Regions from separate parts of the Streptomyces sp. NBC_01261 genome, predicted to be linked through region 1. Evidence: riboswitches for the same ligand, from Rfam matches in the RefSeq annotation. Region 1 holds a riboswitch; each other region holds the start of a gene.

Region 1 (8,163 bases):
GGGCCGTCCTCGGCGAGCAGGACGTTGCTCGGCTTCAAGTCCCGGTGCACGACACCGGCTTGGTGGATGTCCCGCAGTGCCTCGACGAGCCCCAACGCCAGGGTGCGCAGCGCCTGCCCGCCCAACGGGCCGTCCTTCTCCACCGCCTCGGCCAGGGTGCGGCCCGGCACGTACAGCGTGGCCATCCAGGGGACTTCGGCATCCGGGTCGGCGTCCACGACGGGCGCGGTGAACGCTCCGCTCACCCGGCGCACGGCCGCGATCTCCTGCCGGAAGCGGGCCCGGAACTCCTCGTCCAGCGCGTACTGCGCGTGCACGACCTTGACGGCGAGCTGCCGTCCCGAGGCGGACCGCGCGAGATACACGACGCCCATCCCACCGCTGCCCAGCCGGTCGACCAGCGCATAGCCGCCAACGGACTCCATATCCCCGGGGCGAAGCGACATTCGCCGGTCACCTTTCCTGATTCCCGTGCCTGCAGGGGCCGTTCAGGGCCATCACACTAGAGCGTCTGTTCCTCTCACCGGACATCGACCTCGTGGGACCGGGAAATGGGGTTGCGGGCCCGGGGCGCCCGCGTCTTCCATGGCCCCATGGTGTCCACCGACCGACTGCTCGCCTTCGCGGCCCTGTCCTTCCTGCTGATCATCGTCCCCGGCCCCAGCGTGCTGTTCGTGATCGGACGGGCGCTGGCCCACGGCCGCCGGGCCGCGCTCACCACCGTCGTCGGCAACACCCTCGGCGCCTGTCTGCTCGTCGTGGCGGTGGCGCTCGGCGTCGGTTCGCTGGTGGAACGCTCGGTGCTCGTCTTCACGGCACTGAAGCTCGCCGGCGCCGCCTACCTGGTGTACCTCGGGGTGAAGGCGTGGCGCCAACGCGGGTCGCTGCGGGCCGTGTTCGCGGGCGAGGAGGCGGCCCCGCACAGCGGGCTGCGCACCCTGTGGGAGGGGTTCGCCGTCGGGGTGGCCAACCCCAAGACGATCGTGTTCTTCGCCGCCGTACTGCCCCAGTTCGTGGACCGCGAGCAGGGGCATGTCACCAGCCAGATGCTGCTCCTCGGCCTCGTCTTCAACCTCATCGCCGTGGCCTCGGACAGCGTGTGGGGGCTGGTCGCGTCCACGGCCCGGGACTGGTTCGCGCGGTCACCCCGCAGACTGTCCGCGGTGGGCGGGGTCGGCGGGCTCACGATGATCGGGTTGGGCGTGACGGTCGCGGTGACCGGCCGCAAGGACTGACCGGGCAAGGACTCAAGGGCTGACTTCGTCAGGACCGACCGCGCTACGACCGTCTCAGCAGCCCGTTCACGGCGCGCCCGAACATCGACCGCGCAGCCCACAGCAGCGGCCGGTCGAAGAGGCGCGGCAGGAAGCGGACCGCCAGCTCCTCCTCCCACACCACGCGGCTACGGCCCCCCGGCCCCGGCCGCACCTCGATCTCCGCCCAGCCGGTGACGACCCGCCCCCGCTTCTCCAGGCGGACCAGACCCGGCTCGTCCTCCGTCGGCGGGCGCCACACGGTGACCTCCATGCGGTCGTCGAAGCCGAGCGGGCCGAGCCCGGAGCGGGCCACGAAGACCGTGCCCTCGCGGGTCGGCGGAGGAGTGACCACGGTGACCCTGGTCAGCGGGACGACATCGGCGTGGCGTGGCCACTCCGTCAACCGGCGCCACGCCTCCTCAAGGGGAAGGGGGGCCGTGCGTTCGAGACGGAAGTTGACCATGCATGGATCGTAGAGAACGCTTCTTGATCGACGGTACTTTCATCGGTGGCTCACACCCATGGCTCAGCGGTTCATGGGTACGCAGACGTACACCCGACAGCCGACCCGAGTTTCGCCGCGTCCCGGCCGGAGCGGGCGCCTCCCCCCTAGGCTTTCTCCCATGGGTGGGCATCCCGCCCGCCCGCAGGGGGAGTTGGTCGTCATGCCACTGAAGGCCTACGGCGTACTGATCACGCGCGCGGTGGACACGAGGCGCGAGGGCGCCGCCGGTACACCGCACTACCAGATCCATCTCACGGACGACTCGGGCACACATTTCCGGGCCGCCGTGAACGTCCTGTCCGCGGAGCAGCCCTCCGAGCTGCTCTATCTCGTCAGCGACGACTTCCAGCACCCGGTCACCGCCCGCCTGGAGGGACTCCCGAGCGGCTGGAACACCCTGCTGCCCGGACCCGGCGGCCCGAACCTCGACTTCGTGCGCGGCAACCTCTTCGACCCGGCGCGACTGCGCACGCTCCCGCCGGACGCGAGCGGTCCCGACAACGACCTCGCCGACCTCCTCGACCACTACGTACGACGCGCGGTGGACGACCCTGACGCCCGGCTGTACGTCTTCGGCGAGCGCTTCGGCCCCGAACCGACCGTCAAGGACAAGGTGTTCGGCTTCCTGCCGGGCAACGGCGTCCACGACATCCACATGAACCAGGGCAACAGCCGCCGCTTCAGCGGCGACGACGGGGTCCGGCAGGACGGCGGCCTCCTCATCCACTTCCCGGGGCAGTCCCGCTGGGTCGGTATCTTCCTCGCCTTCCAGAGCCAGTCCTGGCACACCGACGACATCACCGGCCACACCCTGGAGGACACCGACGGTTCGCGCCCCGACCCCGGCAGCCAGCCCGTCCGTGTCGTGGCGGCCCTGGTCAACCCGCGCGGCCCGGCACCCGAGCCGGAGAGCGTCACGCTCCTCAACGCCTCGCCCGATCCGCTCGATCCGACCGGCTGGCGCGTCCGGGACCGACTGGGCCACTCCTGCGCGGTACCGTCCGGCCCCCTCGCCCCGGGCGCCACCCTGCTCGTCCCGCTCATCGACGGCGTCCAACTCGGCAACCAGGGCGGCGAGATCACCCTCCTCGACGCGAACGGCCTCAAGGTCCACGGCGTCTCGTACACCGCCGACCAGGCCGCACGGGAGGGCTGGACGGTCGTGTTCTGACCCACTGGGCCGCTCTGCCCGGAAGTTCCGGTCGCCATGCGGCCCACGGCGATCCACCGCTCTCCGCGCGTCCTGCACCCGGCTCGGTGACTCACTCGCCTCCGAGTTCCCGCCCGAGCCGCAGATTCCACCGCCCGGACCGTCCACTGAGGTCCGTCGCGGTCAGCGGCGGTACGTCGAGCCGCCAGAACGCCGGCCCGGGTGCTTCGAGAACCGTGACCGCCAGCGCCCGCACGAACTCCTGCTCGACCACCGCGAGGGTCCTGCCCTCGAACCCGGCCGCCGCCTCCAGCCACCGCCCCGCCCGTGCGCAGAGCACCCGCACCGACTCCCCGCCGTGAGGCACCGCGTCCGGGTCCGTCAGCCAGGCCATCACCGCGTCCGGCTCCCGCGCCATCAGCTCGTCCAGGGTCAGCCCCCGCCAACGCCCCATGTCCAACCCCGCCAACTCCGCCTCCGCCACGCCCGAGAGGCCCAGCGCGGACGCCGTCTCCCGGCACCGCACGCTGGGCGAGACCAGCACCCGGTCGGCCGAGCGGAGCGCACCCGCGGCGGACTCGGCGCGGGCCGCACCGCTCGGGTCGAGCGGGCTGCCGTCGTCGAACCGGGTCTCCCGCAGGGACCGGTTCATCGCCGGCGAGATCAGGGTGATGCGGCTGGTCACGTGGTCGCTCCAGTTCTCCGGGCAGGGGTGGACATCGTCTCGCGTGCGCCTCGGCGTGGGGACGGCCGGGAGGGTGTCCTCCCGGCCGCCCCACCACCATCGGGTCAGGACCCGGCCAGCTCCTCACGGACCGTGCGGGCCGCGGCCACCAGGTTCTCCAGGGACGCGCGGGTCTCGGGCCAGCCGCGGGTCTTCAGGCCGCAGTCGGGGTTGACCCACAGCCGCTCCGCCGGGATGGCCTCAAGTCCCTTGCGCAGCAGAGCCGCTGCCTCGGCCGTACCCGGTACGCGCGGGGAGTGGATGTCGTAGACGCCCGGTCCCGCCTCGCGCGGATAGCCGTGCTCGGCCAGTTCGCGCGCGACCTGCATGTGCGAGCGGGCCGCCTCCAGGCTGATGACGTCCGCGTCGAGGTCGTCGATGGCCTGCACGATGTCGCCGAACTCGGCGTAGCACATGTGCGTGTGGACCTGCGTCTCCGGCCGGACACCCGCGGTGGTCAGCCGGAACGCCTCCGTGGCCCAGGCGAGATACGCCTCCCGGTCCGCCGTGCGCAGCGGGAGGGTCTCGCGCAGGGCGGGTTCGTCGACCTGGATGACCGAAGTCCCGGCCGCCTCAAGGTCGTTGACCTCGTCGCGCAGGGCGAGGGCGACCTGCCGGGCGGTGTCGCCGAGCGGCTGGTCGTCGCGGACGAAGGACCAGGCGAGCATGGTGACCGGTCCGGTGAGCATCCCCTTGACCGGGCGCGAGGTGAGCGACTGGGCGTACGTCGTCCAGCGCACCGTCATCGGTTCGGGGCGGGAGATGTCGCCGGCCAGGATCGGCGGCCGCACGTAACGGGTGCCGTACGACTGGACCCAGCCGTGCTGCGTGGCGAGGTAGCCCGTCAGCTGCTCGGCGAAGTACTGGACCATGTCGTTGCGTTCGGGCTCGCCGTGCACGAGGACGTCCAGGCCGGTCTTCTCCTGGAATGAGATCACCTCCTGGATCTCGGTCCTGATCCGCTCTTCGTAACCGGTCGTGTCGATCCGCCGCGCCCTCAGGTCGGCCCGCGCGGTGCGCAGTTCGGCGGTCTGCGGGAACGAACCGATCGTGGTCGTCGGCAGCGGTGGCAGCCCGAGATGAGCGCGCTGCGCCGACGTCCGCTCGTCGTACGGCTGGGAGCGGCGGCCGTCGGCGTCCGTGACCGCGGCGGCCCGGGACCGTACGGCGGGATCGCTGGTGAGCGCCGAACCGGCGCGGGAGGCCAAGTCGGCGCGGTTGGCGGCGAGTTCGGCGGTGATCGTGTCGGTGCCCTGGGCCAGTCCCTTGGCGAGCGTGACGATCTCGGCCGTCTTCTGCCGTGCGAACGCGAGCCAGCGCAGGATCTGCGGCTCGATGTCCCGCTCGGCGGCCGCGTCGAGCGGCACATGGAGCAGCGAGCAGGAGGCGGCCACGTCGACCCGGTCGGCCAGACCGAGCAACGTGCCCAGGGTGGCGAGGGACTTGGTGAGGTCGTTGACCCAGACGTTACGGCCGTTGACCACGCCCGCGATCAGGCGCTTGCCGGGCAGTCCGCCTACGGAGGCGAGGTCGTCCAGGTTGGCGGCGGCGGCCTCGGTGAAGTCGAGCGCGAGGCCCTCCACCGGCGCCTTCGCGAGGACGAGCAGGGCCTCGCCGAGCCGGTCGAAGTACGAGGCGATCAGGAGCTTCGGCCGGTCGGTGCGGCCCCCGAGGTCGCGGTAGGCGTGCATGGTGGCGCTCAGTTCGGCCGGGGTACGGTCCTGGACGAGGGCGGGTTCGTCGAGCTGCACCCATTCCGCGCCCGCCGCACGGAGGTCGGCGAGGACCTCGGCGTACACGGGCAGCAGCCGGTCCAGGAGGGTCAGCGGATCGAAGTCCGTGGCCACCCCGGGCGCGGGCTTGGCGAGCAGCAGGTAGGTGATGGGGCCGACGAGGACGGGGCGGGCGGTCAGGCCCAGGGCGAGGGCCTCCTTCAACTCCGCCACCTGCTTGGTGGAGTCGGTGGTGAAGACGGTGTCCGGGCCCAACTCGGGCACGAGGTAGTGGTAGTTGGTGTCGAACCACTTCGTCATCTCCAGCGGCGCCACGTCCTGTGTGCCGCGCGCCATCGCGAAGTAGCCGTCCAGCGCGTCGAGTTCGACGGCGGCGCGGTGGCGTTCGGGGACGGCGCCGACCATGACGGTGGTGTCGAGGACGTGGTCGTAGTACGAGAAGTCGCCGGTCGGGATCTCGTGGATGCCGGCGTCCGTCAGTTGCTGCCAGTTCGTGCGGCGCAGTTCGGCTGCGGTGGCCCGGAGGGCGTCGGCGTCGACGCGGCCCTTCCAGTAGCCCTCGATGGCCTTCTTGAGTTCTCGGCCCCTGCCCTGGCGGGGGTAGCCGTAGACGGTGGCCCGTGCTGCCGCGGCTGCGGACTTCGATGTCACGGAAATCTCCTTCGCGAGATATCTCCCTGGATCCCGGTGTCGGGACGTGAGCGCGAAGGTTCGTAGACCGGGGGATGGTGACCGCCCGTGTGTACGCCGACCCGCCCACGAGGTCACCGGGATTCCGCGCGCGAATGCTTCGCGTGCGGGCAGGTGGCAGGTCTTCGGACTCGCGGGCACGGCCTCCTGTGAACCGGAGGTCACCTACTGGCCGTCGCTTCCCAGGTCCTGTGTGGGCCCAGTGCGTATGACGGCGGTCGTTCCCGCTTACCGCTGCGGGGCAGTCCCGGAATCTCACCGGGTTCCCTCTTGCGACGCGTCCGTCTGGCTGACGGGGCGAACCAGCTGCGCGGCCAGCCTAAAGGGTTTGGGGTGGGTGCGTCGATTTTTGGGTGCGGGCCTGGTGGGGGCTGGTCGCGCCCACGCGGCGGAGCCGCGAATCGATACAGCCCCGCGCCCCGAAAAACAGGGTGTGGTCAGTTGGGCGGGGTCCCGAAGGCTCGCAGGATTTGGTCTGCCGCCAGTGTTGCCGTCAACTCGCCCTCGCGTACCTGGCGTTCGAGGTCCGGAGCCAGCGCGCGTACCGTCGGATCCGAGTGGAGGCGGCCCAGGAGTTCTTCTCGGACCATCGTCCAGGTCCAGTCCACCTGTTGCTCGCCGCGCTTCGCGGCGAGGCGGCCCGTGGAGTCCAGCAGGGAGCGGTGTTGCTCCAGGCGTTCCCAGACCGTGTCCAGGCCTGTTCCCTCGCGTGCGCTGCAGGTCAGTACCGGCGGGGTCCAGGCGGCGTCGGCGGGATGCATCAGCCGTAGTGCGCCTGCCAGTTCACGTGCCGCGCTCTTCGCGTCGCGCTCGTGCGGGCCGTCCGCCTTGTTGACGGCGATGACGTCCGCCAGCTCCAGGACGCCCTTCTTGATGCCCTGCAACTGGTCGCCGGTGCGGGCCAGGGTCAGGAGGAGGAAGGAGTCGACCATGTTGGCGACCGCCGTCTCCGACTGGCCCACGCCTACCGTCTCGACGAGGACGACGTCGTAGCCCGCCGCCTCCATCACCACGATGGACTCGCGGGTGGCCTTCGCCACGCCGCCCAACGTGCCGGCGGTGGGGGAGGGGCGGACGAAGGCCGCCGGGTCCACGGCCAGGCGTTCCATGCGGGTCTTGTCGCCGAGGATCGAGCCGCCCGTGCGGGTCGACGACGGGTCCACGGCCAGCACCGCGACCCGGAAGCCCTGCGAGGTCAGCAGTGTGCCGAACGCGTCGATGAACGTCGACTTGCCGACGCCCGGTACGCCGCTGATGCCGATCCGGCGGGCCCGGCCGCTGTGCGGGAGGAGTTCGGTCAGCAACTCCTGGGCCATGACCCGGTGTTGGGGCCTGGTCGACTCGACGAGGGTGATGGCGCGGGCCACCAGGGCCCGCTTGCCGTCGAGTACGCCCTTCACATAGGTGTCGACCTCGATCACAGGGTGTGCCCGAGGTCGGCGGCCAGGCGTTCCACGAGGTCGTAGGCCGCGTCCGGGATCACCGTCCCGGGCGGGAACACGGCCGCCGCGCCCATCTCCAGGAGGGTGGGTACGTCCTGGGGCGGGATCACCCCGCCCACCACGATCATGATGTCCTCGCGGCCCTCCTCGGCGAGGGACTCCTTCAACGCCGGTACGAGGGTGAGGTGTCCGGCGGCGAGCGAGGACACCCCGACGATGTGCACGTCCGCCTCGACGGCCTGGCGGGCCACCTCGCCCGGGGTCTGGAACAGCGGGCCGACGTCGACGTCGAAACCGAGGTCGGCGAAGGCGGTGGCGATCACCTTCTGGCCGCGGTCGTGGCCGTCCTGGCCCATCTTGGCGACCAGGATGCGGGGGCGACGGCCCTCGGCCTCCTCGAAGGAGCCGACCAGGGTGCGGGTTCGCTCGACGGACGGGGAGTCGCCGGCTTCGGTGCGGTACACACCGGCGATCGTACGGATCTGGCTCGCGTGCCGCCCGTACACCTTCTCCAGCGCGTCGGAGATCTCGCCGACCGTCGCCTTCGCGCGGGCCGCGTTCACCGCCAGCTCCAGGAGGTTTCCCGTGCCCTCGTCCGCCGCGCGGGTCAGCGCGTGCAGGGCGTCCTGGGTGGCCTGTTCGTCGCGCTCGGCGCGCAACCGC
Region 2 (8,163 bases), 5.6 Mb from region 1:
GGGGTGAGGGTGGCCTGGGCGTCGCCGTAGGTGAGGGCGCCGACGGAGGCGAGAGCGTGCAGGGCCCAGTCGAGGAGGGGGTCGAGAGGGGCGTCGGCGACGGCCGGTGGCTGCTGGACGGGTTCGGGCTGGGGGCCGTAGGGGATCTCGCAGCGCTCGGTGCGCAGTTCGGTGACCCGCTGGCCGAGGAGGTCGAGGAGCTGTTCGACGGGGACGGGCCCGGCGGACAGCTGAAGGAAGGAGAGCACCTGAGGCATGGCCGAGACGACCTCGGCGACGGCTGAGGGCTCGTGCTCCCGGGGTTCCGGGTGGGCGAGCGACCAGGCGTCGAAGAGGGCGACCCAGCCGCGCAGGACGGCGCTGTCGTCGCGGTCCCAGGCGCGCAGCCGCCAGCCGGGGCGGGCCTCGTCGCCGTGCACCTCGACGAGGCCGGCGAGGCGGGCGGTGTCCCAGTCGGCGCGGACCTGAGCCGGGGTCAGGCCCAGATCCTCGGCCGCGAGTTCGGCGGTCGCGTCGGAGAGGGTGCCTTTGCCGTCGGGGCTCGCGCTGTCACGGCCGGGGCGTAGTGCGGCGTCGGCCCAGTGGGCGACGCGGGCGGCCCCGGCCAGGCCGGAGCGAGCCATTCTGGCCAGTTCCGCGGGGGCCGGTGTGCCCTCCGGAGGGCGGGGTACGGGGCGGCGCGAGCGCCGCTGGTTCATCGCTCGGGGGGCGGCGGCCAGGGGTCGCGGGCGGACGAGTCGAAGCCTGGAGTCGCGCGGGATACGGGACGTCACGGGTGCAGTCTTCCGGTTGACGGTCCGAAAACCCAAACGGAATGTCACGGCGGGCGACGGGGAGGGCCAAGGCACAGGGTCCCGCGGGCGGCTGGGGACCGGGATCAGGCCAGTGGTACAGGGCTAAACGGAAGGTCGGCGGGGTGTGCTGAGGGTGGGAGTCCGGGGTGGTGAAGGGAGGGCGGTCGGTACGGGCCCGACGGATCACAACAGAGGGCGCGAAACACGGCAGCCCGCATCCGCTCACATCAGCGGGGTCAGGAAGCGGCGCAGGATCTCCTCGTATCCGGCCGGGTCGGCGTTCCACATCGCGCCGTGCGGGGCGTGGTCGACCGGCTGGAGGGTGATCAGGTCGGGGCGGTGGGCGGCGAAGCGGCGGGAGAGGGTCCAGGGTGCCACCGTGTCGTCCGGGCCGTGGAAGATCAGGGTCGGGACCCGGAGCCGGGCCGGGTCGGCGGCCTCGGCGATGCGGTCGCCGTGCAGACCCGTGCGGCCCTGGGCGGCGCGGACCGCCAGCGGCAGCAGCGCGCCCGGGGTGTGCCGGGCGGTGGCGAGGGCGCGCAGCGTGGTCTCCCAGTCGAGCACCGGGGAGTCCAGCACCAGGCCGGAGACGCGGTCGCGCATCGCGGAGTGGGCGACGGCGCGCAGGGCCATGGTGGCGCCGGTGGACCAGCCGTACAGGACGACGTGCTCGGCGCCGTACCGCACGGCGTAGCGGATCGCCGCGTCCAGGTCGCGCCACTCGGTCTCGCCGAGGTGGCCCAGGCCGTCGGGGTTGCGGGGTGCGCCCAGGTCGCCGCGGTAGGCGAGGGCGAGGACCGGGAAGCTGTTGCGGTGCAGGAACTCCATGACGTTCAGGGAGAGTTCGCGGGTCGCGGCCAGTCCGTGCACCGCGATCACCCAGGTGCTACGCGCTCCGGGCACGAACCACGCGGGCAGGGAGCCGAGTTCACCGGGGATGTCGATGTCGGCGTGGTCCAGGCCGAGGGCGGCGCTCGGGTTGCCGACGTGGACGTTCGGGGTGAGCCACACCTTGTCGCCGGGGCGCAGGGTGCCGTGGGTGACGCGTTCGAGGCGGCGTACGACGGCGTCGGCGGAGGCCGACGCGGTCTCGACGACGGGCCCGACGACAGCGTGGGAGCCGTCGCCGGCGAGGCCGTAGGTGCCGGGCCGCAGGGACGCCAGGTCCCGGGTGAGCGTGATCTGCCCGGCGGCGGTGGAGTGCACCGTGAGCCGGGGTTCGTTCGGCAGGGGACGCCCGGGCGGCGCCTTCAGCGCGGCGTCACTGGCGAACCGGCCGACGGCGACGCCGGCCGCACCGGCCGCGAGGGCCACGGAGACGGCCGCGGCCGCCGCTTTGACTGTGCGCACGGGTCCAGTGTCCCGGGGGAGACGGCTGGCGGCCAGCCGGAGAGGGCGGGGGGATTGTCGGGGCGGGGTGTTCCGGTGGCGGTGAGAGGGGCGGTGTCGGTGGGGCGGGTGCTGCGGGGAGGCTGGGATGTCTCGGTGGCGGTGACAGGGACGGAGCAGTGACGGTGGGCGCCCCTCGGGGGGGGCAGGCGCCGGTATTGAGGGGCCGGGACGTCCCGGTGGCGGCGACAGAGACGGAGCAGTGACGGTGGGCGCCCCTCGGGGGCAGGCGCCGGCGTTGAGGGGCCGGGACGTCCCGGTGATCGCGGAAGGCACGGTGCCGGTGGTAGCCGGCGCTCCTTGAGTGGCCATGCGGGTGAGGGTGGGGGGACCGCGCCGGTCGCGCGGGACCCCAGGGGTGATGCGCGGCGGGTTGGCGGAACGAGGCACGAGGGTGACGCCAGGCCGGCCGGTTGCGCGGGACACGGGGGGGATGCGAGGCAGGCCGGTGGCACGGAGACGACGCGATGGGGGGACCGCGCCGGTCGCGCGGGACCCCAGGGGTGATGCGCGGCGGGTTGGCGGGAACGAGGCACCAGGGTGACGCCGGGCCGGCCGGTTGCGCGGGACACGGGGGATGCGAGGCAGGCCGGTGGCACGGAGACGACGCGAGACGGGCCGGTGGCGCGACGCCGTGCGGGTGAGCAGTGCGGGCGACACGAGGCAGCTCGGCGCCGCCGGAGGGGTCCTCGCCGGAAGCACGCCTCGGAAGGCCCCGAAGGAAGCGAGCCGCCGGGAGCGCCCACCTAGCCCTCGCCGCGCTCATCCCTCGCCGTCCGATCCCCTCATCCCGTCACCCCCGCCCCCTCACCCCTTCACCCTCACCCCAGCCGACCTCACCCCCTCACTCCCTCACCCCAGCCGACCCCACCCCCTCACCGCAGCCCATACCACCTCCCTCGCATCCACCGCCCGCACCCCCTCACCCAGCGGTGCGCTCCCTCACCCAGCGGTGCGCTCCCTCACCCAGCGGTGCGCTCCCTCACCCCGCCGCGCGTCCCCGCTGCCCATACCCCCGCAACCGCTCCCCCGCCTCGGCCACCTGTTCCCCCGTCAGCAACGTCGGCGACAACCCCGGCACCGACGACGCCGTCAGCCACAGCCGGCACATCCACTCCAGCTGGGCCGTGCGGTCGAAAGCCTGGTCGAGGGAGGTGCCGTAGGCGATCGTGCCGTGGTTCTGGAGGAGGCAGGCCGAACGGTCCGTCAGGGCGTGGAGCATGTTCTCGGCCAGCTCCTCCGTGCCGTAGGTCGCGTACGGGGCGACCCGGACCGGGCCGCCGAGGGCGCCGGACATGTAGTGGACGGAGGGGAGTTCGGGGACGAGGGTCGAGACGGCCGTCGCGTGGACGGCGTGGGTGTGGACGACGGCGTGGGCGTCGGTGCTGCGGTAGACGGCGAGGTGCATGGGCAGTTCGCTGGTCGGGAACAGGGTGCCGAGGACCTGCCGGCCGTCGAGGTCGACGCCGACCGTGTCCGCGGGTGCGAGGCGGTCGTAGGGGACGCCCGACGGTGTGACCAGGACGGTGTCGCCGACGCGGACCGAGACGTTTCCGGAGGTGCCGACGACCAGGCCGTCGGCGACCGTCCGGCGCGCGGTCGCGACGAGTGCGCCCCAGGCGTGCGCCTCATCGGCGCTCACGCTCCTCCTCCGCGTCTCCCCCACAACTCCCGCACTCTCCCGGGCGTCCCGCCCGCCCCACTGGTCCCGCCGTTGCTCAGCCATGTCGCGATCCTGTCAGCCGGTGCCCCAACGCACGTTCGGGCGAAGGCACTTTAGGCCGGAAGCCGCGCGTCCGAAAGATGACATATGGGCGTGAACCGCCCACTCCAGTCGCCCGGCTGGAGACCGACCGGCATCGACGGATCACCCGACAACCTCCGGGGGATCCGCCGTACACGCCGCCGTTCCCGGGGGAAACATGGCCCATGACCGCACACCGTCCCTGACCCGCGCCCGCACCGGCATCCGCCTCCGCACCAACCCCCGCGCCCGCCTCACCGCGGCCGCCGTCGCCGCTCTCACCGTCGGCGCGACCACCTTCGCGCTCGCCGAACTCCCGGCCGTCGCCGCAGACATCGCCGCGAGCTCGCCGAAGGGCCACGACGTCTCCTCGCACCAGAAGAACGTCGACTGGCCGAGCGCGAAGGCGAAGGGCGCCACGTTCGTCTACGTCAAGGCGACCGAGTCGACCACCTACCGCAACCCGTACTTCGACCGGCAGTACGACGGGGCCCGCAAGGCCGGCATCATCCGCGGCGCGTACCACTTCGCCCTGCCGGACAGGTCGTCGGGCGCGAGCCAGGCCGCGTACTTCGTGGCGCACGGCGGCGACTGGAAGGCGGACGGCTGGACGCTGCCGCCCGCGCTGGACATCGAATACAACCCGTACGACAAGGAGCACGGCTGCTACGGCCTGAGCAAGACCGCGATGGTCAACTGGATCAAGGCCTTCAGCGCCGAGGTGAACCGGGAGACCGGCCGCCGCCCGGTGATCTACACCACCACCCTGTGGTGGAAGACCTGCACGGGCGACAACAGCTCCCTGGCCTCGACACACGCGCTGTGGATCGCCCGCCACAACGCGGCGGACGCGGGCTCGCTGCCCGCCGGATGGTCGTACTGGACCTTCTGGCAGTACGACAACAGCGGGAGCCTGCCGGGTGACCAGAATCTCTTCAACGGGACGGTGAGCCAACTGCGGAAGTTCGCCCGGGGCTACTGAGTGATTCACCAGGCAATCCGGCCACCACAGAGACCCCCTCAGTTCATCTTCCGTTCATCCAGATTGCCTACGGTCAACGCGCCGATGACCTCGAACGATTGTCTGGGTAAATGGAAAACTTCTCGCTGATCCTCGCGATTGTGGTAATCACCGCACTCGCGTTCGATTTTACGAACGGTTTCCACGACACCGCCAACGCGATGGCCACCACCATCTCGACCGGTGCGCTCAAGCCCAAGGTCGCGGTGGCCATGTCGGCCACCCTCAACCTGGTGGGCGCTTTTCTCTCCGTGGAGGTCGCCAACACGATCTCCAAGGGTCTCGTCGACGAGAGCGGCATCCGTCCCGAGGTCATCTTCGCCGCCCTTGTCGGCGCGATCCTCTGGAACCTGGTGACCTGGCTCGTCGGCCTGCCGTCCAGTTCCTCGCACGCCCTGATGGGCGGTCTGATCGGCGCCACCATCGCCTCGGCCGGCACCGGCGCGGTCCACGGCGACGTCCTGGTCACCAAGGTCCTGCTCCCGGCGGTCGCCGCCCCGATCGTCGCGGGCATCGCGGCGCTGCTCGCCACCCGCTTCTCCTACGCCCTGAGCCGCAACTCCGGGGGCAAGGCCGCCGACAAGGGGTTCCGCGCCGGCCAGATCGCCTCCGCCGGGCTGGTCTCGCTGGCCCACGGCACGAACGACGCGCAGAAGACGATGGGCATCATCACCCTGGCCCTGATCGCCGGCGGTTCCATCGCCCCCGACTCGGACCCGCCCACCTGGGTCATCCTCTCCGCGGGCCTCGCCATCGCGATGGGCACCTACATCGGCGGCTGGCGCATCATCCGCACCATGGGCAAGGGCCTGACCGACCTCCGGCCGCAGCAGGGCTTCGCCGCCCAGACCAGCGCCGCCGCGGTCATCCTGGCCTCCTCGCACATCGGCTTCTCCCTCTCCACCACGCACGCCGTCTCCGGCTCGGTGATGGGCGCGGGCCTCGGCCGCAAGGGCGGTGTCGTCCGCTGGTCGACCGCGACCCGGATGTTCGTCGCCTGGGGTCTGACCCTGCCGGCCGCCGCGCTGGTCGGCGCGCTCGCCGAGTCCGTGACCGACCTCGGCGACTGGGGCACCGCGCTGGTGGCCGTCTTCCTGGTCGCCTCCAGCGCCGGCATCTGGCTGCTCTCCCGCCGCCAGGTCGTCGACGCCTCGAACGTCAACGAGATCGACGAACCGGCCGGCGTGATCACCACCGCGATCGCCGCCGTGACCCCGCCGCCCCCGTCGGTCGCCCTCTCCGAAGGCCTCACGGCCACGATCCCCTCGCCGCCCGTGAACCCGGCCCCCATCGTGCGGTCCGACCCGGCGACACCGCCGGCCGCCGCCGTCTGAGCCCCGCGCCCCGGACACGAAGGAACGAATCAGCATGCATATCGACTGGGCAGCCCTCGGCTCCGTCTTCGGCGTCAGCCTCGTCGCCACCGTCTCCCTGGTGGCCGTCTTCACCCTCGGCATCGTCGGCCTCTCCCGCCGCGAACGCGCCACCGCCCAGGGCGACTCCGCGCCCCTCGCCCTGACCGGCGCGTACGCCTGCTTCGCGGCCTGCGCGGCGGCGGTGGCCTATGGGATCTATCTGATCGTGGCCTGACCGGCCGCCAGTTGGACCGAGCGTGGGGTGCGGGACGGATCGTCGTCCCGCACCCCACGTCCGCGTGACCCCTCCGACCCGTCGCGTGTGGGCATCCGCACACTCCGTCCCCGCAGGTCAACAGTAAGTTGACGGCCCTTCCAACAGCATGGTGGACTGCCGGAGCCATATACGGCGGCAGAAGAGGAAGCCGGTGCGAGTCCGGCGCGGTCCCGCCACTGTCACCGGGGTAGACACCCCCGGGAGCCAGGAACTCTCACCGCCGGTCTCGTCGAACCAGGGCGTGGACACCCTGAGTGAGGACATACCGCCATGCTCGGCTGTCGTTCGAGGTCCCGTACCCGCACAGTGTCCGATCCAGCGATCGGCTGACCCGATGCGTGCCGATCGCGTCTTCGCGTACGGCGCCGCCGCCGGCCTCCTCGGCGACCACCTGCTCGGCGATCCCCGCCGCGGGCATCCGGTCGCCGCCTTCGGCCGTGCCGCGGGCGCCGTGGAACAGGTGCTGTGGCGCGACCACCGGGGCTGGGGCGCCGTGCACACCGCCGTGTGCGTCGGTGGCACCATCACCCTCGCCGCCGCGGCCACTTCGGCCCTACGACCGTCCCGTACGGCCTCTGCCGCCCTCACCGCCGCCGCCACCTGGGCCGTCGTCGGCGGGACCTCCCTCGCGCGCGAGGCCGGAGTCATCGGGCGGGCGCTGGAGGCCGGTGACATCGACGGTGCGCGGGCCCGGCTCCCCCACCTCTGCGGGCGGGACCCGCAGTCCCTCGACGCCGACGGGATCGCCCGGGCCGTCGTCGAGTCCGTCGCCGAGAACACCTCCGACGCGGTCGTCGGCGCCCTGGTCTGGGGCGGCATCGCGGGCGTCCCGGGCCTGCTCGGCTTCCGGGCGGTGAACACCCTCGACGCGATGGTCGGCCACAGGTCGGCCAAGTACCGCCGCTACGGCTGGGCTTCGGCCCGCCTCGACGACGTGGCCGGCTGGCCGGGCGCCCGCCTCACCGCCGCCCTCGCGACCGTCGCGGGCGGCGACCCGCGCGGTGCCGCCCGCGCCTGGCGCACCGACGCCCGCAAACACCCGAGCCCCAACGCCGGCCCCGTGGAGGCCTCCTTCGCGGGAGCCCTCGGCGTGCGCCTCGGCGGGACGCTCTCCTACGGCGGCCGGGTCGAGCACCGGCCGGTGCTCAACGGCGACGGACGCGCCGTCGCCGTACCGGACATCGCGCGTGCCGTACGGCTGTCCCGGCGCGTCGGTCTGCTCGCGCTCGGGGTCAGTGTCGCCGGGCGGCTGCTGGTGAAGGGACGGACGTCATGAGCGGCGGCGGGCTGTTGGTGGCCGGGACCACCTCGGACGCCGGCAAGAGTGTCGTGACCGCCGGGATCTGCCGCTGGCTGGTGCGGCAGGGCGTGAAGGTGGCGCCGTTCAAGGCGCAGAACATGTCCCTGAACTCGTTCGTGACGCGCGAGGGTGCCGAGATCGGGCGGGCGCAGGCCATGCAGGCGCAGGCCTGCCGGATCGAGCCGACCGCGCTGATGAATCCCGTGCTGCTGAAGCCGGGCAGCGACCGCACCAGCCAAGTCGTGCTGATGGGCAAGCCTGTTGGCGAGATGAGTGCCCGCGG
Region 3 (8,163 bases), 1.5 Mb from region 1:
TGTGCTGCTCACCCGGCGTGAGCTTCGCGAGATCGGCGACGTCCGAGTGGAGGTCGACCTCCTCGACGGTCCAGGTGTTCTTGATCGCGTCCCGGTAGCGCTCGTAGAAGTCCGGGTAGCGCATCGGGCGGAGGGTCAGCTCGAAGCCCGGGTCGAGGAGGTTCTTTTCGGTGGAGCTCATTACTGGCAGGCCTCGCAGGACTCGGGGTTCTCAAGGGAGCAGGCGACCGCGTCTTCGTCGGGGGTCAACTGCTGCACGGGGATGGGGGTTTGGGTCTGAGCCTGGGCCTGGGCGGCGCGGGCGATGCGGGTCGCCGGGCGGGAGCGCAGGTAGTACGTCGTCTTCAGGCCCTGCTTCCAGGCGTACGCGTACATCGAGGAGAGCTTGCCGATCGTCGGCGTCTCCAGGAACAGGTTCAGGGACTGGGACTGGTCCAGGAACGGGGTGCGGGCGGCGGCCATGTCGATCAGGCCGCGCTGCGGGATCTCCCACGCCGTGCGGTACAGGGCGCGGACCTCGGCCGGGATCCAACTGAAGGCCTGTACCGAGCCGTTGGCCTCGCGCAGGGCCTCACGGGTGCGGGCGTCCCACACGCCGAGCTGCTTCAGCTCGTTCACCAGGTAGGAGTTGACCTGGAGGAACTCGCCGGACAGCGTCTCGCGCTTGAAGAGGTTGGAGACCTGCGGCTCGATGCACTCGTAGACACCCGCGATGGACGCGATGGTGGCGGTGGGCGCGATGGCCAGCAACAGGCTGTTGCGCATGCCGACTTGGGCGATACGTTCCCGCAGCGCGGCCCAGCGCTCCGGCCAGGTCGGTTCCACGTCGTAGTGGTCGGGGTGCAGGACACCGCGGGCGGTACGGGTCTTCTCCCAGGCCGGCAGCGGGCCGTTGCGCTCGGCGAGGTCGGCGGAGGCCTCGTAGGCGGCGAGCATGATGCGCTCGGCGATCCGCGTGGAAAGGGCCTGCGCCTGCGGGGAGTCGAAGGGGACGCGGAGTTTGAAGAAGACGTCCTGGAGGCCCATCGCGCCCAGGCCGACCGGGCGCCAGCGGGCGTTGGAACGGCCCGCCTGCTCGGTCGGGTAGAAGTTGATGTCGACCACGCGGTCCAGGAAGGTGACGGCCGTGCGGACCGTCTCGTCCAGGCGCTCCCAGTCGATGTCGTCGCCGACCACGAACGCGCCGAGGTTCACCGAACCCAGGTTGCAGACCGCCGTCTCACCGTCGTCCGTGACCTCCAGGATCTCCGTGCAGAGGTTGGAGGAGTGGACCGTGTGGCCCGGCTCGGCCGTCTGGTTGGCGGTGCGGTTGGCCGCGTCCTTGAAGGTCATCCAGCCGTTGCCGGTCTGCGCGAGGGTGCGCATCATGCGGCCGTAGAGGTCACGGGCCGGGATGGTCTTCTTGGCGAGTCCTTGCGCCTCGGCCTTGCGGTACGCGGCGTCGAACTCGGCGCCCCACAGGTCGACCAGCTCGGGCACGTCGGCGGGGGAGAACAGCGACCAGTCGCCGTTCGCGTTCACCCGGCGCATGAACTCGTCCGGGATCCAGTGCGCGAGGTTCAGGTTGTGCGTACGGCGGGCGTCCTCACCGGTGTTGTCCCGCAGCTCCAGGAACTCCTCGATGTCGGAGTGCCAGGTCTCCAGGTACACCGCGGCGGCACCCTTGCGCCGGCCGCCCTGGTTCACCGCGGCGACCGAGGCGTCCAGCGTCTTCAGGAACGGGACGATGCCGTTGGAGTGCCCGTTCGTGCCGCGGATCAGCGAACCCCGGCTGCGGATGCGGGAGTACGACAGCCCGATGCCGCCGGCGTGCTTCGAGAGGCGGGCGACCTGGTGGTAGCGGTCGTAGATGGAGTCCAGCTCGTCCAGCGGGGAGTCGAGGAGGTAGCAGGACGACATCTGGGGGTGCCGGGTGCCGGAGTTGAAGAGCGTGGGGGAGGACGGGAGGTAGTCCAGGCGGCTCATCAGGCGGTAGAGCGCGGCCACTTCGTCCAGGGCGCGGGTCGAGTCGTCCTCGGCGAGACCGGCGGCCACGCGCAGCATGAAGTGCTGGGGGGTCTCGATGACCTTGCGGGTGATCGGGTGCCGCAGGAGGTAGCGGCTGTACAGGGTGCGCAGGCCGAAGTAGCCGAAGCGGTCGTCGGCGCCCTCGTCGAAGGAGGCGGCGATCAGCGCGTCGAGGCGGGCCGCGTGCAGCGTCGCGAACTCGGCGGTGCGGTCGGCGATGAGGCCCTCGCGCCGGCCCACGACGACGGACTCGGTGAACGTCGTGACGCCCTGGGAGGCGGCCTCGGCGGCGATGCTGATCGTCAGCAGCCGGGCGGCCAGCCGGGAGTAGACCGGGTCCTCGGAGATGAGGCCGGCGGCCGCCTCCGTGGCCAGCTCGCGCAGTTCCGCCACGTCCGCGTGCGCGGACCGGCCGCGCAACGTGGCGGCGGCGACCCGGCCCGGGTCGGCGTCGGGGAGGTCGGCGGTCAGCTCGGTCAGGGTCCGCAGGATCGCGGTACCGGGGCCGTCGGCGCCCTGAACAGCCGTTCCGGGAACGTCGGTTCCGGGTCCGGTCGCGGTCGCTACGATCGCCTCGTTCACCTGGGTCGCTGATGCCGGCTCTGCTGGCGCGATGGTCACGGTGGGGCTCTCCCTCGCTCGGCACGGGGCCTCGCCGAGGGCAGGCGGCAGTACACGAGCGCACGGGGCGTCGCGTCCACCGGCCCACTCCACGAGGCCCGGACGTCATGCGCCCGGCCGGGTGGCCGGACGCGCGCCGTCGGCAGGTCCTCGGACTGGCCAGGCGTGCATATGCACGCAAGTACACCGTTGCGGGACAGTTCCGGATTCGCACCGGATTCCCCTGCGGCGACAGCGAGCATGAGCATACATCTTGTGCTCGCCTGTCACGTCACCACCAGATGTTGTGTCGCGGTGGTTTCAGAGTGTCAGCTTGTAGGTGAGCAGAGTGAGATCGTCCAGGTGTGGCACGGGGTTCCAGTCGCGGTCGGGGGTGCGGACGAAACCCAGGCGTTCGTAGATGCGGTGGGCCGCGTGCATGGAGCTCTGGGTCGACAGGACTACGGCCGTGCAGCCCTCGGTGGCTCGGGCGCGGTCGATGCAGGCGCGGACGAGGGCGTCGCCGGCGCCTCGGCCGCGGGCGACGCCGGCGATCGCCAGTGCGCGGATCTCTGTCTCGCCGGGTCGCGCTATGTCGGCCACGGGGCCGGGGCCGGGGACGAAGGTGACTCCGCCCAGGAGGTGGTCGCCCTCCACGGCGACGAGGACCTCGGCGGCTGCGGCTCGGCTTGCCACGTCCTTCAGCACGGGGAGGTAGGGGTCGTCGTCGCCGTAGTCGAGGAGGCCGTCCTGTAGGTAGGCCTGCGCCGTGATGTTGCCGAGGTCTTCGTATTCGGTGGGGACCGCTCGGCGGATGAGGATGTCCATGTGGGTCAGTGTGTACGAACAGCGGGCCGCCGAGGGGGTGCTCCCGGTGGCCCGCTGCGGGTTCGTCGTGGCTGGTCGCGCAGTTCCCGCGCCCCTTGGGTGGAGTCAGTGACCGGCGATCACGGGGAGCTCCTCCTTCACTCCCGGGTCGCCCGCGTCCGCCGTGTAGTCGCCGGGGCTTGTCTCGTCCTCGCCCTCGGGGGCCTTGAACGCCTTCAGGGCGAAGGTGAGGACCACCGTGACGACCACGTTCATGACGAATGCCGTCAGGCCGATGTAGCCGATCTCGCCGATGCCGGGGATCTCCTTGGACGAGCCGCCGAAGTGGTCCTGGGTCGGGGAGGCCACGCCGTAGGCCGCGAGGGTGCCGTAGATCATGCCGACCGCCCAGCCGGTGAGGAGGGCCCAGCGGTGCGGCCAGCGGGTGAAGAGGCCGCCCACCAGGGACGGGAAGGTCTGGAGGATCCAGATGCCGCCCAGGAGCTGGAAGTTGATGGCGACCGTCTTGTCCATCGTCAGGACGAAGGCCAGGGCGCCCACCTTCACCAGGAGCGAGACGATCTTGGAGACCTTGGTCTCCTGGGCCGGGGTCGCGTCCGGCTTGATGAAGTCCTTGTAGATGTTGCGGGTGAAGAGGTTCGCCGCCGCGATGGACATGATCGCCGCGGGCACGAGCGCTCCGATGCCGATCGCCGCGAAGGCCACGCCCGCGAACCAGTCCGGGAACATGTTCTCGAACAGCTGGGGGATCGCCAACTGACCGTTGGTGACCTTGACTCCGGCCGCGATCGCCATGAAGCCGAGCAGCGCGAGCAGGCCCAGCATCAGTGAATACAGGGGCAGGATCGTGGTGTTGCGGCGGATCACGTTGCGGCTCTTGGAGGAGAGCGTCGCGGTGATCGAGTGGGGGTACATGAACAGGGCCAGTGCCGAGCCCAACGCCAGTGTGGCGTACGTCCATTGGCCCGCCGGTGCGGGGACGAGTCCGCCCGCCCCGGCCGCCTTGAACTTGGCGCCCGCCGCGCTGAAGATGTCGTCGAAGCCGCCGAGCTTGATCGGGATGTAGATGATCGCCACCGTGATCACGATGTAGATCAGCCCGTCCTTCACGAACGCGATCAGGGCGGGCGCGCGGAGGCCGGACGAGTAGGTGTACGCGGCCAGCACCGCGAACGCGATCAGCAGCGGCAGGTCCTTCACGAACCAGTTGGAGTTCGCGCTGCCGCCCACCCCCATGACGTCCAACACGGCCTGGATGCCGACCAGTTGGAGCGCGATGTACGGCATCGTCGCGAGGATGCCGGTGACCGCCACGGCCAGGGACAGCCCCTTGGAGCCGAAGCGCCCGCGCACGAAGTCCGAGGTCGTCACGTATCCGTGCTTGTGCGACACCGACCAGAGGCGGGGCAGGAACGTGAAGATGAGGGGGTACACGAGGATCGTGTACGGCACCGCGAAGAAGCCGGCCGCGCCCGCCGCGTAGACCGCCGCCGGGACCGCCACGAACGTGTAAGCCGTGTAGAGGTCGCCGCCGAGCAGGAACCAGGTGACCCAGGTGCCGAACGACCGTCCGCCCAGGCCCCATTCGTCGAGGCTCTGCTCGTTGTCGGCGCGGCGCCAGCGGGCGGCCAGGAAGCCCAGGACCGTGACGGCCAGGAAGAAGAAGATGAAGACGCCGAGAGCGACGCCGTTCACGCCGTCGTTCACCGGTTACCTCCATGGCGGGTCCGCTGGTCGCGCTGCCACAGCTTGTAGGCGGTCATCGTCAGCACCGTCGAGATCAGCACCCAGAGCATCTGGTACCAGTAGAAGAACGGGACGCCGATGAACGTGGGGTCGATCTTGGTGTAGGAGCCGACCCAGAGCAGCGCCACGAACGGCGCGACGAGGCAGACCGCGATGACGACGCGGGCCGGTGTCACCAGCGGTGGTGCCGGTTCGGGCGGAACTTCGGGTACGTCTGACATGTCGCGGCTCCGTCACCTCAATGATCGCCTGTGTAATGCGCAGGCAATCTAGGTCACGGCATCGCGCGTACGGAAGACCTCGTCCGCATATCGGCATGTCGATTCTGTGAAGGCCTGACATCGGTGTCAGCAGCAGCGGAAACCCTGGCGCGGGTCGGCCTCCTGGCGGTCCGTCCGCATCCGTTCGAAGTCGCGGCGGCCGGGGACCTCCGCCTTCGGGTGGTCCCGTCGGACGTGCGCCACGTAGCGGTCGTACGCCGACTCGTCCATCAACTCCCGGACGTACCAACGCACTCCACGGACCAGCCGGTCAGCCGCCCGCATCGGCGCCGACCGCATCGCGTGCCACCTCCTCCTTCTCCTCGCGGGTCGGGATCAGCCCGGCCGGTGCCACGATGTTCGACTCGACGTACGGCGTCTCGCTCAGCGTCGAGAGCGCGGGACGGCGGATGTGTCGAACGCAGACGCGAAGGGCGTCCGCGATCACGACCACGACGAGCACCGCGAGAATGGCCGAAAGCACCCCGTCCACCGTGGAGTTGGTGACCACGGTGCGCATGTCGTCCATCGACTTGGCGGGCGGCAGGACCTTGCCCGCGTCCATCGCGTCCTGGAACACCGAGCGTTGCTTGAAGAAGCCGACCTTCGGGTCGCCGGAGAACACCTTCTGCCAGCTCGCGGTCAGGGTGACCGTCGCGTCCCAGGCGAGTGGAATCCCGGTGATCCAGGCCCACTTGAGGCGGCCGGACTTCACCAGGAGGGTGGTGCAGACGGCGAGGGCGACGGCCGCGAGAAGCTGGTTGGCGATGCCGAAGATCGGGAAGAGCTGGTTGATCCCGCCCAGGGGTTCGTGGACGCCGACCCAGAGGAAGTAGCCCCACAGCGCGCACACGATCGCGCTCGTCAGGGCCAGGCCGGGCCGCCAACTCACGTTCTTGAAAGGCCGGTAGACGTTCCCGAGCATGTCCTGGAGCATGAACCGGCCCACGCGGGTGCCCGCGTCCAGCGCGGTCAGGATGAACAGCGCCTCGAACATGATCGCGAAGTGGTACCAGAAGGCGCGCAGGCTCCCGCCGCTCACCTTGGAGAAGATCTCCGAGACACCGACCGCGAGGGTGGGCGCCCCGCCGGTGCGGGACAGCAGGCTCGCCTCGTCGACGTTCTTCGCGGCCTGCGCGAGGTCGGCGGGGGAGACGTGATAGCCCCAACTGCTCACCACCTGCGAGGCGTTCTGCACCGTCGTGCCGATCGCGCCGGCCGGGGCGTTCATCGCGAAGTACAGACCCGGGTCGATGATGCTCGCGGCGACCAGGGCCATGACGGCGACGGACGACTCCATCAGCATGGCGCCGTAGCCGATCATGCGGATCTGGGTTTCCTTCTGGATCATCTTCGGGGTCGTACCGCTGGAGATGAGCGAGTGGAAGCCGGACAGGGCGCCGCAGGCGATCGTGATGAAGACGAACGGGAAGAGGGAGCCGGCGAAGACCGGGCCGTTGCCGTGCTTCGCGAAGTCGGTGACGGCGGGCATCTTCAGGGCGGGCAGGGCGACCACGACGCCGATCGCCAGCAGGCCGATGGTGCCGATCTTCATGAAGGTGGAGAGGTAGTCGCGCGGGGCGAGCAGGGTCCAGACGGGGAGGACCGAGGCGACGAAGCCGTAGCCCACCAGCCAGATCACCAGTGTCGAGGGCGCGAGGGTGAAGGTGCCGGCCCAGGACGACTCGGCGACCCAGCGGCCCGCGACCAGGGCGAGCAGCAGCAGGGCCACGCCGATCAGGGAGACCTCGGAGACGCGGCCGGGGCGAAGTACCCGTAGATAGAAGCCCATCAGGAGGGCGATCGGGATGGTCATGCCGATGGAGAAGGTGCCCCAGGGGGAGGAGGCCAGCGCGTTCACGACGACCAGGGCCAGCACGCCGAGCAGGATGATCATGATGGCGAAGGTGGCGACCAGCGCGGCGGCGCCGCCGAACGGGCCGATCTCCTCGCGGGCCATCTGCCCGAGTGACCTGCCGTCGCGCCGGGTCGAGAAGAACAGGACCACCATGTCCTGGACCGCGCCCGCGAAGATGACCCCGGCGATGATCCAGACCGTGCCGGGCAGGTAGCCCATCTGCGCGGCGAGTACGGGTCCGACCAGCGGGCCCGCGCCGGCGATCGCGGCAAAGTGGTGGCCGAGCAGGACGCGGCGGTCGGTGGGGTGGTAGTCGATGCCGTTGTCGAGGCGTTCGGCCGGGGTGGCCCGGGTGCCGTCGACCTTGAGCACCTGGTACGCGATGAACTTCGCGTAGAAGCGGTAGGCGATGGCGTACGAGCCGAGCGCGGCGGCGACCATCCAGGCGGCCGACACGTTCTCGCCCCGCGCCAGCGCGAGCACGGACCAGCCCGCCGCGCCGACGAGCGCGACGAGGGTCCAGACGACGATGGTTCGGACGTTCGCGGTACGCACCGGGTTGCCCTCCCGTCCATGCGACGACGGGTGGAACGTAGAGCAACCCGGGTAACTCCGTAAGTCCCCTAGTTCTGTGGGCGCTTGAGTCTCGCCACGAACTAGTCCTGCGGGCGCTTGAGGCGGGCCACGAACTTGTAGCGGTCCCCCCGGTACACCGAGCGCACCCACTCCACCGGCTTGCCCTCCTTGTCGATGGAGTGGCGGGAGAGCATCAGCATCGGGAGGCCGACGTCGGTGCTGAGGAGGCCCGCCTCGCGCGGGGTGGCCAGCGAGGTCTCGATGGTCTCCTCGGCCTCGGCGAGGTGG
Region 4 (6,570 bases), 8.1 Mb from region 1:
CGCAGCGCCCTGTACCTGATCATGGTGGTGTGCTCCGTCGCCTTCCTCGCGGGAGCCGTCTACCTCGGCAAGCACCTCCAGGCCCGCTTCGGCAACTGGAACGCGACCCTCCTCGCCGGCGCCGCGTTCGTCGTCGCGATCGGGATCGTCATGCTGCTCCTGCCGCAGCTGGGCCATCTCTCGTACAACAAGGCCAACTTCGGCAACCAGGCCACCGAGACACCACTGCCGCTGAAGGACGACAAGGGCACCATCGTCTACCCGGGCTTCCCCGCAGACGTGCTCTTCACCTTCCGCTTCTACTCGGTCGCCGCGCAGCTCATCCTCTGGACGGCCCTCGGCCTGATCTTCGCCCCCCTCGCCGAACGCCTCCTCAACCCCGCGCGCCCGGACGCCACCGCACCCTCCCAGGAGCCCGACCCCGTCCCGGCGTAACGGCTGCTTCCACCTCTTCGACTTCTACGGCGAGCGCGGTGATCGATGCGATCACCGCGCTCGGTCCGTTCCTCACGGTGTGCGGGCGACCCCGACGTACAGGGGGATCTGGTCGGTCTCGCTGGGTTGTGCTCCGGGCTCGGGGTGCCAGCGCGCGGCGAGTTCTATGCCGGGGGCGACAAGCTCAAGTCCCCTGAAGAAGCTGGTGAATTCGGCCCGTGACCGTACCTGGGCGGGTGTGCCGCCCTTGCGGTAGACCTCCACGACGCGCTCCCAGGTCTCCGGATCGAAGTCCCCCGTCGCGTGGGACAGGGTCAAGTAGCTCCCGGACGTCAGGGAGCCGAGCAGTTCACCCACGATGCGATGGGGATCGTCCTCGTCCGCCACCAGGTGCAGGAGGGCCATCAGGGACAGGGCGATCGGCTGCTCGAAGTCCAGCTGTTTCCTGGCCGCCGCGAGGATCTTTCCCGGCTCGCGCACGTCGGCCTGGATGTAGGCGGTGCTGCCCTCCGGTGTGCTGTGCAGAAGCGCCTCGGCGTGCCTGAGGACGATCGGGTCGTTGTCCGCGTAGACCACGCGGGCACGGGGGTTGATCGCCTGGACCACCTGGTGAAGGTTCGGGCGGGTGGGTATTCCGGTGCCGATGTCCAGGAACTGGCTGATTCCCCGCTCGGCCGACAGCCGCGAGGCCCGGTGCATGAAATCGCGGTTCACCCGCGCCATCTGCCTGACGGCGGGGAACAAGGAGATGACCTGCTCGGCGGCTTCCCAGTCGACGGGATGGTTGTCCTTGCCGCCCAGGAAGTAGTCGTACATGCGGGCCGACTGGGGTTTGCCGGTGTCCACGTCGTCCGCGCTGAATCCCGCGTCCGTCACTTCGGTTCTCCTGTTGCCCAACAGCCTGTGTCGCGAGGTGAGTTCAGGTCCGCGAGTGTAACGGGCGGAGCTGTTCTCAGGTGCGGTGCGGGACTACGGCCACCGGGCACGCGGTGTGTTCCAGTACGGCGTGCAGGATGGGCCCGAGTGTCGTGCTCGCGCGGCCGATCACCAGCAGTTCCGCCGAAGCCGGGACCGACGCCTGGACCAGGGCGGCCGCCGGGCTCTGGAGGCGGAGATCCTCGTAGACACCCACGTGCGGATACTTCTCCCGCCAGGGCCGCAGTGCGTCCGAGAGGCGTTGGGCCTCCTGGTCCTCCCAGCGGCCTCGGTCCTTCTCCGGCGGTGCGTACGGCATCCAGTGCTCGGCGGGCGAGGGCAACCGCCAGGCGTGGACGACGTGCAGGCCGGTGTCACGCCGACAGGCGGCGTCGAAGGCGAAGTCGACTACGGCGCCGGGCAGTTCGCCGCCGTCGACGCCCAGCGTCACGCCGTACGGTGACCGCCCGCGGCGGCTGTGGACGGACCCGCTCGGCACCAGCACCACCGGCCGCTCGGAGCGCTCGGCGACCGCGTGGGCCACGGAACCGAGGGCCAGGCCCGCGAAACCGCCCGTACCGCGCAGCCCGAGGACCGTGCGGTCTGCCTCGGCGGTCAGCGGGAGCAGCTCCGGCACGACCTCTCCGGTGAGGGCGACCACCTCGGCCCGGAGTTCGGGGTGGTCCTTCGCGAGTGCCGTGACGAGGGCGTCGGGAGAGGGCTCGCGGAAGTAGGGCCAGGTAGTGAGGAGTTGCTCGTCGGGGAGTGTCGAGACGTGGACGACCCGCAGGGTGAGTCCACGCAACTCGGCTTCCGTAGCTGCCCAGTCGGCGGCTGTGCGACTGTCCGCGGAACCGTCGACACCGACAACGATCAGTTGGGCCATGGTCGTTGGACCTCCGTGCGAGCGGGTCGGGGCCTCTACGATCCGCCGCGCGGAGCGTGCCGCACAGGGGTCGGACGGAACCGGGGGAAAGTCCTGCGGTAGCGGTACAGAGCGGCAGTGGTTCAGGGGCACCTCCGTGCCGCACCCCGCAGCGGGAGCCGACCGCCGATCTTGATACGTTGTGCGGGCCAGTCGTGCCACAACCGAGGCCAGGGAATCCGGTGGGAATCCGGAACTGACGCGCAGCGGTGAGGGGGACGGGCGGGGCAATCGACGCCACTGGGGCGACGCGGGCCGGCCGAAGGAGCCGGTGCGTGACGCGCCGGGAAGGCGCCCCGTCCGGACGAACCCGAGTCCGAAGACCTGCTGGCGCCTTCTCGCCCTCGGCGAGGGGGAGTTCGTAGGCCAGGCTCCGCGTTCGAGCCCCGACAGGCAAGGCATGCCCGTGATCCGTACCGCCCCCGTCCCGCTGCGCCGCCGTACCGCGGTCCTCCTCGTCGCGCCCGCCCTGCTGCTCACCGCGTGCGGCGGATCCGACGGCGACAGTGCCGACGGCGAGACGCAGAAGTCCGCCGCGGGCTTCCCGCTCACGCTCACCGACTGCGGGCACAAGGTCACGTTGAAGTCGGCCCCCGAGCGGGTCGTCTCCCTCAACCAGGGCACCACCGAGATCCTGCTCTCCCTCGGCCTCGCCGACCGCATCGCCGGCACCGCAACCTGGACCGACCCGGTCCTCAAGGGCCTGACGAAGGCCAACGCGACCGTGCCGCGTCTCGCCGACAACGCGCCCTCCTTCGAGAAGGTCCTCGACGCCGAACCCGACTTCGTCACCGCCTCCTTCGTCTCGACGCTCGGCAAGGGCGGAGTCGCGACCCGCGAACAGTTCGAGAAGCTGGGCGTGCAGACGTACGTCTCGCCGTCCGACTGCGCGGGCAAGGACAACGACAGCGGCGGCGACGGTTCGCGCAGCACACCGCTCACGCTCGACAGCGTCTACGGCGAGATACGCGACCTGTCCCGCGCGATGGGCGTGCAGGAGCGTGGCGACAGGCTCGTGGCCCAGCTGAAGGCGCGGGTGACCAAGGCCACCACCGGCCTCGACGCCTCCGACACCTCCCTCATGTACTGGTTCGCCAACGCCCAGTCGCCCTACCTGGCGGGCTGCTGCGGCGCCCCCGGCGCCATCACCCGCACCGTCGGTGCGAAGAACGCCTTCTCCGATACCCATGACGAGTGGCCCCAGATCAACTGGGAGACCGTCGCCGACCGCGATCCCGACGTCATCGTCCTCGGCGACCTGACCCGGAAGTCGCAGACCGCCGAGACCGCCAAGGCGAAGATCCACTTCCTGGAGAGCAACGCGGCCACCCGCAACCTCACCGCCGTCAAGAAGAAGCGGTACATCCTGCTCAGCGGCCAGGCGATGAACCCCTCCATCCGCACCGTCGAAGGGATCGAGCAGGTCGCCGCCGGCCTGCGCGACTTCGGACTCGCCAAGTGACCGTCCGCACCCTGCTGTTGACGGGTGGCGGGCTGGTCGCGCTGCTGGTCTCCGTGGCCTTCGCGGTGACCATCGGACCCGCCGACATCTCCACGGCCGACGTCTGGGCGTCCGTCGCATCCCACCTCGGTGGCGGCGAGAGCGCGCTCGCCCCGCTGCGGGACGGCATCGTCTGGGACCTGCGTATGCCCCGCACGCTGCTCGCCGCCGTCTGCGGCGCCGGGCTCGCGCTGTGCGGCGCGGTCATGCAGTCCCTGCTGCGCAATCCGCTGGCAGACCCGTTCGTGCTCGGCGTCTCGTCCGGGGCGTCCACGGGGGCGGTCGCTGTGGTCGTGCTCGGGGTGGGCGGCGGGGCCGTGTCGCTGTCGGCGGGGGCCTTCGTCGGCGCGCTGCTCTCCTTCGGGCTGGTGATGCTGCTGAGCCACAGCCTCGGCGCGAGCATGGACCGGGTGGTGCTGTCCGGCGTGGCCGCCATGCAACTCTTCTCCGCGCTCACGTCGTTCACGGTGCTGACGTCGGCGGACGCCGAGACGACCAGGGGCGTGCTGTTCTGGCTGCTCGGCTCGCTCTCCGGCGCGGACTGGGGCCAAGTGCTGCTGTGCGCGGGCGCGTTGGCGCTCGTGCTGGTCGTCTGCCTGGGCCATGCCACCACGTTGGACGCGTTCGCCTTCGGTGAGGAGGCAGCCGCGGGCCTCGGCGTGAACGTCGCCCGCGCCCGGCTGATCCTGCTGTGCGCCACGGCGTTGCTCACCGCCGTCCTGGTCAGCTGCGCGGGGGCGATCGGCTTCGTCGGCCTGGTCCTGCCGCATGTCACCCGCGCGCTGACCGGTTCCGGGCATGTACGACTGCTGCCGATCACCGCGCTGACCGGAGCCGTCTTCCTGGTGTGGGTGGACACCCTCGCCCGTACCGTCGTCGATCCTCAGGAGGTGCCGGTGGGCGTGGTGACGTCACTGATCGGCGTACCGGCGTTCGTGATTGTCCTGCACCGGGGCCGGAGGAAGACATGAGCAGCCCCGCGCCGGACACCGGCCTGCACGCGGACCGGGTGGCCCGCCGCGCCGACGGTCAACTCATCGTCGACGGCGTCACGCTCGCCCTGCACCCAGGCGAGACCGTCGGCCTCCTCGGCCCCAACGGGTCAGGAAAATCAACCCTGTTGCGTCTACTGGCCGGAGTCCTCCCGACCTCCACCGGAGTCGTCACGCTGGACGGGCACCCGCTGCCCGAGATCGGGCGCCGCGCAACCGCCCGCCGTATCGCGACCGTCGAGCAGCACACCCACACCCAGACCGAGTTGACCGTCCGCGAGGTCGTCGCCCTCGGCCGCATCCCGCACCGCCGCGCCTGGTCACCGGCGTCGGCCGCAGACGCCCACGCCGTCACCGAGGCCCTCGAACGCACCGGCCTCACCGACCGGGCCGCCCAGTCGTGGCACACCCTCTCCGGCGGCGAACGCCAACGCGCCCAGATCGCCCGCGCGTTGGCCCAGGAACCCCGCGAACTCCTGTTGGACGAACCGACCAACCACCTCGACATCCAGCACCAGTTGGACCTGCTGGACCTGATCGCCGATCTCCCGGTCACCACCGTGATCGCCCTCCACGACCTCAACCTCGCCGCGATGTACTGCGACCGCCTGCTCGTCCTCAACACCGGCCGCACGGTGGCCGAGGGCACCCCGACCGAGGTCCTCACCCCGGCCCTCATCAAGGACGTCTACGGGGTCAAGGCCGAGGTGGGCCATGACCCGGGGCATCCGGTGATCCGTTTCCTGCGGCGGGGGAGCGGGGCGTCGTAGCGGCGGGCGACCTCTTCTGCAACTGGCCGAGGTGCAGACGGTGTCGGGCTAGTGGACGGAGAATCCGCCGTCCACGAAGACCGACTGTCCGGTGACGTAAGCGGAGGCGCGGCTCGCCAGGAACACCGTCGCGCCCGCGAAGTCCTCGGCCAGGCCGTTGCGGCCGATCAGGGTGCGGGCGGCCAGGGCCGTCACCATCTCCGGGTTGGAGGACAGGCGTTCGTTGAGCGGGGTCATCACGAAACCCGGGACCAGGGTGTTGCAGGTGACGCCGTGCGGGGACCAGGCCTCGGCCTGGGAGCGGGCCAGGGACTCCAGGGCGCCCTTGGAGACGCCGTAGGCGCCGCTCTGGGCGAACGCGCGGTGGGCCTGCTGGGAGGTGATGTGGATGATGCGGCCGAAGCCCCGTTCGGCCATGCCCGGGCCGAAGCGTTGGCCCAGGAGATGGGGGGCCTCCAGGTTCAGGGCCATCGTGATGTCCCATACGGCCTCGCTCAACTCACCCATCGGCGGGCGCAAGTTGATGCCGGCGCTGTTCACGAGGATGTCCGGTTCGCCGAACACCTCGGCCGCCGCTTCCGCCGCCGCCCGGACGCCGTCCCGGGTGCTCAGGTCGGCGCTCACCCACGCCGCCCGGCAGCCGGCCGCCGTCAACTCGTCGACCGTGACGGTCAGTTCCCGCTCCTTGCGCGCCACCACGACCACGCTCGCCCCCGCCCGGGCGAGTGCCCCGGCGGCGGCCCGGCCGATGCCGGAGCTGCCGCCGGTCACGACGGCGACTCGGCCGTCGAGTGAGAACAGTTCGGAGAGGTAGTCGTTGGAGAGCATTACCGCAGCTTAGGCGCCGGGTCCGGGCGGGTGGGACGGGGCCCTGTCGGACGTGGGTGGACAGCCCCGTACCCCTGCCGTGTCGGCTCCGATCGCACGCCTCTCGCACCGGCGGCACCAACTAGGTACCATCGCGGCATGCCATCACTGAATGTGTCCTTCACCGAAGAGGAACTTGAGGGAGTGCGTGCGGCCGCCGCGGCC

Evidence for each region. Region 1 has a riboswitch for cobalamin ahead of metE (5-methyltetrahydropteroyltriglutamate--homocysteine S-methyltransferase). Riboswitches for the same ligand answer to the same signal wherever they lie in the genome.
Region 2: linked by a shared signal. The riboswitch ahead of OG226_RS37075 (cobalamin biosynthesis protein) and the one ahead of metE (5-methyltetrahydropteroyltriglutamate--homocysteine S-methyltransferase) in region 1 are both predicted to bind cobalamin.
Region 3: linked by a shared signal. The riboswitch ahead of OG226_RS18120 (ribonucleoside-diphosphate reductase subunit alpha) and the one ahead of metE (5-methyltetrahydropteroyltriglutamate--homocysteine S-methyltransferase) in region 1 are both predicted to bind cobalamin.
Region 4: linked by a shared signal. The riboswitch ahead of OG226_RS48025 (ABC transporter substrate-binding protein) and the one ahead of metE (5-methyltetrahydropteroyltriglutamate--homocysteine S-methyltransferase) in region 1 are both predicted to bind cobalamin.

The regions. Positions count from the first base shown of each region.
Region 1 covers NZ_CP108463.1:2,724,182-2,732,344, reverse strand. Annotated here, with positions in the region: gene OG226_RS11860 (serine/threonine-protein kinase) at 1-446, opposite strand, end outside; gene OG226_RS11855 (LysE family translocator) at 594-1,235, shown strand; gene OG226_RS11850 (SRPBCC family protein) at 1,279-1,719, opposite strand; gene OG226_RS11845 (DUF2278 family protein) at 1,922-2,932, shown strand; gene OG226_RS11840 (histidine phosphatase family protein) at 3,024-3,596, opposite strand; gene metE (5-methyltetrahydropteroyltriglutamate--homocysteine S-methyltransferase) at 3,701-6,019, opposite strand; cobalamin riboswitch at 6,158-6,380, opposite strand; gene meaB (methylmalonyl Co-A mutase-associated GTPase MeaB) at 6,496-7,479, opposite strand; gene scpA (methylmalonyl-CoA mutase) at 7,476-8,163, opposite strand, start outside.
Region 2 covers NZ_CP108463.1:8,311,622-8,319,784, reverse strand. Annotated here, with positions in the region: gene OG226_RS37105 (hypothetical protein) at 1-773, opposite strand, end outside; gene OG226_RS37100 (alpha/beta hydrolase family protein) at 1,017-2,144, opposite strand; gene OG226_RS37095 (class II aldolase/adducin family protein) at 3,166-3,909, opposite strand; gene OG226_RS37090 (lysozyme) at 4,106-4,909, shown strand; gene OG226_RS37085 (inorganic phosphate transporter) at 5,020-6,282, shown strand; gene OG226_RS37080 (hypothetical protein) at 6,317-6,538, shown strand; cobalamin riboswitch at 6,674-6,816, shown strand; gene OG226_RS37075 (cobalamin biosynthesis protein) at 6,915-7,856, shown strand; gene OG226_RS37070 (cobyric acid synthase) at 7,853-8,163, shown strand, end outside.
Region 3 covers NZ_CP108463.1:4,208,191-4,216,353, reverse strand. Annotated here, with positions in the region: gene OG226_RS18125 (ribonucleotide-diphosphate reductase subunit beta) at 1-181, opposite strand, end outside; gene OG226_RS18120 (ribonucleoside-diphosphate reductase subunit alpha) at 181-2,628, opposite strand; cobalamin riboswitch at 2,753-2,876, opposite strand; gene OG226_RS18115 (GNAT family N-acetyltransferase) at 2,929-3,435, opposite strand; gene mctP (monocarboxylate uptake permease MctP) at 3,541-5,142, opposite strand; gene OG226_RS18105 (DUF3311 domain-containing protein) at 5,139-5,402, opposite strand; gene OG226_RS18100 (YbdD/YjiX family protein) at 5,529-5,741, opposite strand; gene OG226_RS18095 (carbon starvation CstA family protein) at 5,713-7,854, opposite strand; gene OG226_RS18090 (GntR family transcriptional regulator) at 7,956-8,163, opposite strand, start outside.
Region 4 covers NZ_CP108463.1:10,795,211-10,801,780, forward strand. Annotated here, with positions in the region: gene OG226_RS48010 (CbtA family protein) at 1-435, shown strand, start outside; gene OG226_RS48015 (SAM-dependent methyltransferase) at 508-1,311, opposite strand; gene OG226_RS48020 (universal stress protein) at 1,388-2,236, opposite strand; cobalamin riboswitch at 2,409-2,621, shown strand; gene OG226_RS48025 (ABC transporter substrate-binding protein) at 2,676-3,737, shown strand; gene OG226_RS48030 (FecCD family ABC transporter permease) at 3,734-4,747, shown strand; gene OG226_RS48035 (ABC transporter ATP-binding protein) at 4,744-5,538, shown strand; gene OG226_RS48040 (SDR family NAD(P)-dependent oxidoreductase) at 5,587-6,366, opposite strand; gene OG226_RS48045 (hypothetical protein) at 6,505-6,570, shown strand, end outside.